Regions from separate parts of the Massilia sp. 01N410 genome, predicted to be linked through region 1. Evidence: predicted binding sites of a transcription regulator. Region 1 holds the regulator's gene; the other holds the start of a gene.

Region 1 (4,151 bases):
GGCCAGGGCCTTCTGCGCGAATGGGGTGTCATCGCCCTCCAGCGAGACCATCACGGCCTGTACCGAGTCGGCGCCAAAGTGCCTGTCGACCAGCGCGCGTTGCGCTTCGAGTTCGCTGGCGCCGGCCTGCTGCGCGAACGGCGCGGCGAAGGCGCGGATCGCATCGGCCAGCTGCTTGCCCGGCGTCGCAGCGATCAGCGCATGCAGTGCCGGCAGTTCGGCGCCCGGCACGAACACGTCGGCCAGGCCGACGTAGAGCGCATCGGCGGCGCCGATGGTCAGCCCCGTCAGTCCCAGATGCATGCCGAGCGCGCCCGGCGCATGCGACAGGAAGTGGCTGCCGCCGACGTCCGGGAACAGGCCGATGTTCACCTCGGGCATGGCCATCTTCGTGCGTTCGGTCACGATGCGCAGGCCGGTCTCGGGCCCGCCCTGGGCGATACCCATGCCGCCGCCCATGACCACGCCGTCCATCAACGAGATATAGGGTTTCGGATAGAAGTGGATCAGGTGGTTCAGCGCGTATTCTTCGGTAAAGAAGTCTTCCAGCAGGGCACTGCCTCCAGTGGGCGTAGCGCGCCCGGCCTGGTGGAAGAAGCGGATGTCGCCGCCTGCGCACAGGGCTTTCTCGCTGCTGCTCTTGATAACGACGGCGTCGACGTTCGAATCGTCGCGCCAGGCCAGCAGGGTCTCCGTCAGTGCGCGCACCATCTCCAGCGACAGCGAGTTCAGGGCCTTGGGACGGTCGAGGGTAATGATGCCGGTGCCGCTGGCAACGCGGGTCTGCACGTATTCGCTCATGTTCTTTTATTTATTGAAATGGAAAACGGCATTGTAGCGCGGCCCGGAAAACGAAAAGGGCGCCAGATGCGCCCTTCCTTGCTTGTGCTGCGCCAGCGGAAGGATCACGCTGTAGCGGCAGCTTCTCCTCCATCGTTGGGTATGCGCTTGAGCGGTGTACTACTGTGATCCTGCAGCATCTGCTTGTACTTCTGCACCTGCCGGTCGAGCCGGTCCATCAGCATGTCGATCGCGGCGTACAAGTCGTGCGCGGCGCTGGCGACGTGAACGATCTTGCCGGCGAGGCGCAAGTTGATCTCGGCCTTCTGGCGTTTTTCTTTCTCGGTGAGATTGTCAATGCAGAGGATGACGTGGGAGTCGATCACTTGATCGAAATGGCGGGTGATGCGTTCGAGCTTGTTCTGTACGTATTCACGGATTGCCGGGGTTACATCGAGATGATGTCCGCTGATAGTGAGATTCATACACACTCCTTTGATGATGCGCTGCCTGTCGTACGCGCATACCACGCACCAGGGCAGCGTTGTTGCAAGAAGCTTGCTGCAAGAGCTTGCTGAAAGAGCTTGCTACAGAGATTTACGGAGGCTGACGGGAGGGATCTTCAGCGCCTCGCGGTATTTCGCTACCGTGCGGCGTGCGATAACCATTCCCTGTTCCCCTAGCATCTCCGCGATCTTGCTGTCGGATAAAGGGTTTTTGGGGTCTTCTGCTCCTGTGAGTTGTACGATGAGAGCCCGGATCGCGGTCGAGGAGGCTTCTCCTCCTGCCTCGGTCGCGACGTGACTCCCGAAAAAGTACTTCAACTCGAACATGCCGTGCGGCGTCAGCATGTATTTCTGAGTTGTGACACGAGAAATTGTGCTCTCGTGTAGACCTAGTGTATCAGCTATCTCACGTAAAACAAGGGGCCGCATGGCAACGGCGCCATGGGAGAAAAAGTTCCGCTGGCGCTCCACGATTGCTTGAGCTACCCGAAGGATAGTATCGAAGCGCTGGCGCATGTTTTTGATGAGCCATTTTGCTTCCTGCAACTGCGCCGCCAGCTGGGATTCCGATTTTCCCTGCTTCATCAAGGTGGCATACAGGCTGTTCACGCGCAGGCGCGGCATCACCTCGGGATTCAGCTGCACGCTCCAGCCGTCCTTCGCGCGGCGCACGATTACGTCCGGCACCACGAAGTCGGAAACGTCGGAAGCGAAGGCCGCGCCCGGATGCGGATTGCAATGGCGGATCACGGCCTGGGCTTCGCGCAGGTCTTCGTCGTCGCAGTCGAGGGCTTTCTTGAGCTTGTTGAATTCGCGCTGCGCGAACCAGGTCAGGTAGCGTTCGACGATGGTCAGCGCCATGCGCCGCGTGACCAGCGGCACGCCCGGCATGCGGCGGATCTGCAGCGCCAGGCATTCGGCGGCGCTGCGCGCGCCCACGCCGGGCGGGTCCATGCTTTGCACCAGCGCCAGCGCGGTGCGCAACTCCTCGAATTCCACTTCGAGTTCGGCCGGGAGGCGCGCATGCAGCTCGTCCAGGGTTTCTTCGAGGTAGCCGTTGTCGTCGAGGGTGTCGACGACGATCTCGACCAGCGCGCAATCGCGCGGCGACATGCAGGTCAGGCGTACCTGCTCCATCAAGTGTTCGCGCAGCGAGACCGGGCTGGCTTCCAGCTGCGGGCGGCCGTCCTCTTCCTCGCCGCCGCTGCCGCTGCCGGAACGGCCAGAATCGCCCCAGTCCATGTCGTGCTCGGCGCCGCCGGCATCGCCGTTGTCGCTGTCGCCGCCTTCGGCTTCGGCGCCACCGCCGCCATTGCCCTCCTCGCCCTGGCTGGACGAGGGCGGCGAGTCGGGCGTGGTGGAGGTCGACGCGCCGTTGTTGATCGCGCCGTCGGCCAGCAGGCGCACCGAGTGGTCGAGCGGATCGTCGAGGCGTTCGAGCAGCGGGTTGTCGCTGAGGACCTGTTCAATCTCCTGGTGCAGCTCGAGAGTGGACAGCTGCAGCAGCCGGATCGACTGCTGGAGTTGCGGTGTCAGCGCAAGGTGCTGTGAGGTCTTGAGTTGCAGCGTCTGTTTCATGACTACATCCGGAAATGTTCACCCAGGTAGACGCGGCGAACCGATTCATTGGCGATGATGTCGTCCGGGCGTCCCGACGCCAGCACCGCGCCCTGGTTGATGATGTAGGCACGGTCGCAGATGCCGAGCGTCTCGCGCACGTTGTGGTCGGTTATCAGGACGCCGATGCCGCGCTCCTTCAGGAAGCGCACGATGCGCTGGATCTCGATCACCGCGATCGGATCGACGCCGGCAAACGGCTCGTCCAGCAGCACGAAGCGCGGGTTGGTGGCGAGGGCGCGCGCAATCTCCACGCGGCGCCGTTCGCCGCCCGACAGCGACAGCGCCGGGTTCTCGCGCAGCTTCTCGATCTGCAGCTCGGCCAGCAGCTCGTTGAGGCGCTCCTCGATGCGGTTCTTGCCCAGCGGCTTGCCGTCCTCGCGCTGCAGTTCCAGCACGGCGCGGATGTTCTCCTCCACCGTCAGCTTGCGGAACACCGAGGCTTCCTGCGGCAGGTAGGACAGGCCCAGCATGGCGCGCCGGTGGATCGGCAGGCTGGTGATGTCGGTGCCGTTGATGACAATGGCGCCGGCGTCGGCCGGCACCAGGCCCACGATCATGTAGAACGAGGTCGTCTTGCCGGCGCCGTTCGGGCCGAGCAGGCCCACCACCTCGCCGCAGGCGACCTGCAGCGAAACGTCGCGCACCACCAGGCGCTTGCCGTAGCTTTTCTGCAGCCCCTTGGCCACCAGGGTGCTGCCGCCGCTCGCGATGGCGGCGGCGTCTGCGTGTACATCCATCATTGCTTTCCTGCTTCCGGTTGCCCGGCCGACGCAGTGCGGCGCGGATAAAAAGTAAAACTGGCGCGGGCCTTGCCGGGCCTGTCGACGCCGCTCGGGTCGTTCAGGTTCAGCAGGACTTCCTTGCGCGCATCGTAGGCGATGAATTCGCCGCCCATTTCACGCATCACGTTGCTGCCTTCCAGCTGCCTGATGGCGGCGTTCGAACTGAACTTGACGACCTCGGTGCGCTCGTCGTACTCGATGCGCTCGGCCTGGCCTTCGTCCCACTGCTCGGGGCCGCTGTCGCGCTTCTGGCGGAACGACGCCGGCTTGCCGGGCGCCGCGACCAGGACGATGGTCTTGTAACCGTCCGGCGCTTCCTTGATCTCGGCACGCTCGGCCTTCAGCAGCATGGTGCCGCGGGTGGCGGTCACGCCGCCGGTCAGGACCACGGTTTGCGTGACCTGGTCCAGGGTCCCGTTGCCCCCGACCACCTTCAGCGGCTTGAGCGCATCCGCCCGCTCCG
Region 2 (4,151 bases), on a different contig from region 1:
TTCTGGCCGGCGATCATCGCATCCACCATCTTGCGCTGGCCCGGAATGATGACCATCGCCACGTTGGCGACCATGATGGTGCCGATCATCGCGCCGACGTGGATATAGGCCGCGCGCCCGCTCAGCCAGTGGGTCAGCGCCCAGGCGGCCGCGCTCAGGAAGACGAACATCACCGCGCCGAAGGCCAGGTCGTGCTTGCCCAGCTTCGAGCGGCACAGCAGGTCGTAGACGATCCAGCCCACCACCAGGCTGCCGAGACCGAGGCCGATAGCCTGCCAGCTCGACAGGTCGGCCACGCTGCGGTCGACCATCATGGCCTGGGCATTGAAGTAGTAGACGATGGTCAGCAGGGCGAAGCCCGACAGCCAGGTCGAATAGGCTTCCCACTTGAACCAGTGCAGTTCCTTGGGCAGCTCGGCAGGCGCGACCAGGTACTTTTGCGGGTTGTAGAAGCCGCCGCCGTGCACGGCCCACAGCTCGCCGGCCACGCCCTTCTTCGCCAGTTCGCTGCCGGGCGCCGGCGGCCGCAGGGAGTTGTCGAGCCAGACGAAGTAGAAGGAGGCGCCGATCCAGGCGATGCCGGTGATGACATGCAGCCAGCGCACCAGCAGGTTCATCCATTCGAGGCCATACGGAAGCAGGTAGTCCATGCACATCCTTTGCACGTGTGATTACGAGAAGATACGCCGGTTTCCATTTATTCAACATGAAAAATACCGTATATTCGACATAAGCACACGCATATGACCTTCCGATGAGCAGCCTGCCCCAGCACCTCGACCTGCACCTGATCCGCATCCTCTACCTGCTGCTGGTGGAAAAGAACGTGTCGCGCGTGGCCCTCAAGCTGAACCAGCCCCAGCCGTCGATCTCGGCCTCGCTGCGCAAGCTCCGCGAACTGACCGGCGATCCGCTGCTGGTGCGCGGCGCGCGCGGCATGGTGCCGACCCAGCATGGCGAGAGCCTGCTCGCACCGGCCAAGCGCATCCTCGACGAAACCGAGAGCCTGTTCATCAGGAAGTCGCCCTTCGTGCCCGAGCAGGCGGCGCGCACCTTCCACATCGCCGCCCCGGATTACCTGGACACCCAGTTCCTGCCGAGCGTGGTGGCCTCGATCCGCCGCGGCGCGCCCAACAGCAAGGTCGCCATCCACCACCTGGGGCCGGGCACCGACTACCTGCGCATGCTGTCGGACGGCGAGATCGACCTCGTGATCGCCAACTGGGACGAGCCGCCGGCCCACCTGCACATCTCGAAGCTGTTCGAAGACCCGATCATCTGCACCATGCGCGCAGAAAGTGCCTACGCGCGCCGCACGGCCGGCGATGCGATGACGCTCGAGGACTACCTCAGCCTGCCGCACGTGGCGCCCTCGCCGATGCTGCCCGGTTATCACGGCGTCATCGATGCCTTCCTGGAACGCCAGGGCATGCAGCGCAAGGTGGCGGTCGAGTCGCCCTATTTCGGCCTGATTCCCTACATGCTGACGCAGACCGACCTGGTGCTGACCACCGGCCGCCAGTTCATCCGCTTCTACGAAAAGACGCTGCCGCTGAAGAACTTCACGGTGCCGATCAAGTTCCCGCCGATGCGCTTCTATCAACTCTGGCACCAGCGGGTGCACCAGTCGCCCGAGCACAAGTGGCTGCGCGACCTGGTGACGGCGGCGGCCCAGGCCCTCGTCAAAGGCTGAGACGTTCCTTTTTGGCGCACGCCTGCACCTCGGCAGTGCAGACGCACGCGAACGGGGCGCTACGTGACTTCCGCCCGCGGCCGGTGCATTCTCAGGGCCTTCCTTCACCAAATTGGAACGCTTATTGCTACCAAGAAGTGCTAACGCTGTTTTCACGCACTTTTTTGGAAAGACTTGCATGGATGCCTACAAAACCGGGGCCGACGCGCTCTTCATCCTGCTCGGCGGGATCATGATCCTGGCGATGCACGCCGGCTTTGCCTTTCTCGAACTGGGAACGGTGCGCCGCAAGAACCAGGTCAACGCCCTGGTCAAGATCCTGATCGACTTTGCCGTCTCGACCATCGCCTACTTCTTCGTCGGCTATGGCATCGCCTACGGCATGCACTTCTTCGGCAGTACCGATACCCTGGTGGCGAAGAACGGCTATGAACTCGTCAAGTTCTTCTTCCTGCTGACCTTCGCCGCGGCGATCCCGGCCATCATCTCGGGCGGCATCGCCGAACGCGCCAAGTTCCACCCGCAGATGGCCGCCACCGCCGTGCTGGTCGGCCTGGTCTATCCCCTCTTCGAGGGCATCGCCTGGAACAACCGCTTCGGCATCCAGGACTGGCTGCACACCGTCTTCGGCGCGCCCTTCCACGACTTCGCCGGTTCGGTGGTGGTGCACGCGGTGGGCGGCTGGGCCGCGCTGCCGGCGGTGCTGCTGCTGGGCGCGCGCCGCGGCCGCTATGCGAAGGACGGACGCATCGCCGCCCACCCGCCCTCGAACATCCCCTTCCTGGCGCTGGGCGCCTGGATCCTGACGGTGGGCTGGTTCGGCTTCAACGTGATGAGCGCCCAGACCCTCGACAAGATGAACGGCCTGGTGGCGGTGAATTCCCTGATGGCGCTGACGGGCGGCACCCTGACCGCCTTCGTCATGGGCCGCAACGACCCCGGCTTCGTCTACAACGGGCCGCTGGCCGGCCTGGTGGCGGTGTGCGCCGGCTCGGACCTGATGCATCCGCTCGGCGCCCTGGTCACCGGCGCGGTCGCCGGCGCGATGTTCGTCTCGCTGTTCACGCTGGCGCAGAACCGCTGGAAGATCGACGACGTGCTGGGCGTGTGGCCGCTGCACGGCCTGTGCGGCGCCTGGGGCGGCATCGCGGCCGGCATCTTCGGCAGCCGCGCGCTGGGCGGGCTGGGCGGCGTCTCCATCTGGTCTCAGCTGGTCGGCACCGTGCTCGGCATCGTCATTTCCGGGCTCGGCAGCTGGATCGTGTACGGCCTGCTGAAGAAGACGGTGGGCCTGCGCCTGGATCCGGAACAGGAATTCGACGGCGCCGACCTGTCGATCCACCGCATCAGCGCCACGCCGGAGCGCGAGACCACCTTCCAGTAGATTCCTTCCCCCCCCGTGCGGGGGAAGCCGTCAATGCATGAACCCGGCCCCGAACATCGCCAGCACGGCGACCGCCATCACGCCGGTACAGATCCAGCCGAGCACGCGCAGCCGGCCCGAGATCTTCAGCTCGCCCATGATCTTCGTGCTCGAGGCCACCGCCATCATGATCACCATGACCGGCACCGCGATCACGCCGTTCAGCACCGCGCTCCAGTAGAGCGCCTTGATCGGGTCGATCGGCGCGAAGTTGATGCCGATCCCGGCCAGGGTCGAGACGATGATGATGGCGTAGAACTTGCGCGCCGCCGAGAACTTGGAATCCAGGCTGCTCTTCCAGTGGAAGGTGCCGGCCATCGCATAGGCGGCCGAACCGGCCAGCACCGGAATCGCCAGCAGGCCGGTGCCGACGATGCCCAGCGCGAACAGGAGGAAGGCCAGTTCGCCGGCGACCGGCTTCAATGCCGTTGCGGCCTGGGCCGAAGTCTGCAGGTCGAGCGTGCCGTGCGCGTGCAGGGTGGTGGCGGTGGTCAGCATGATGAAGAAGGCGACCAGGTTCGACACCGCCATGCCGACCAGGGTGTCGAAGCGGATCCGGCGGAACTGCGCCGTCACCTGTTCCGGCGCGCGCCGCAGCGGCTGCGCATCGGCGTCCGCGCGCAGCTCCTCGACTTCCTGCGAAGCCTGCCAGAAGAACAGGTAGGGGCTGATGGTGGTGCCGAATACGGCGACGATGGTGGTCAGGTATTCCTTGTGCCACTCCAGGCGCGGCAGCAGCGTGGCATGCAGCACCTCGCCCCAGGGCACGCGCACCACGAACACGGTGGCGACATAGGCCAGCAGCACCAGGGTCAGCCATTTCAGCAGGTTGACGTAGCGCTGGTAGGGAATGAAGACCTGCAGCAGGATCGACAGCACGCCGAATCCGACCGCGTAGTAATGGGGTTTGCCGGGAGCGACCAGGGCCATCGCGTCGCCCATCGCCGAGATGTCGGCCGCGATGTTGATGACGTTCGCGACCAGCAGCAGGCCGACGATCAGCCAGACCAGCCGGCGCGGCGCGAAACGCTGCAG

The links. The regulator sigma-54, encoded in region 1, starts transcription at its own class of promoters, with help from an activator protein. The targets are predictions, from matches to a motif close to TGGCANGNAANCTGCTTT.
Region 2: a site for sigma-54 is predicted at 1,807-1,824, ahead of AC1DOP_RS04005 (ammonium transporter). Genes of this name have one in related genera too.

The regions. Positions count from the first base shown of each region.
Region 1 is NZ_JBFTRV010000010.1:71,607-75,757, forward strand. Features, by position in the region: gene AC1DOP_RS15050 (enoyl-CoA hydratase/isomerase family protein) at 1-801, opposite strand, end outside; gene hpf (ribosome hibernation-promoting factor, HPF/YfiA family) at 906-1,265, opposite strand; gene AC1DOP_RS15060 (RNA polymerase factor sigma-54) at 1,368-2,864, opposite strand; gene lptB (LPS export ABC transporter ATP-binding protein) at 2,867-3,643, opposite strand; gene lptA (lipopolysaccharide transport periplasmic protein LptA) at 3,643-4,151, opposite strand, start outside.
Region 2 is NZ_JBFTRV010000002.1:303,367-307,517, forward strand. Features, by position in the region: gene AC1DOP_RS03995 (urate hydroxylase PuuD) at 1-650, opposite strand, end outside; gene AC1DOP_RS04000 (LysR substrate-binding domain-containing protein) at 755-1,693, shown strand; gene AC1DOP_RS04005 (ammonium transporter) at 1,872-3,077, shown strand; gene AC1DOP_RS04010 (Nramp family divalent metal transporter) at 3,108-4,151, opposite strand, start outside.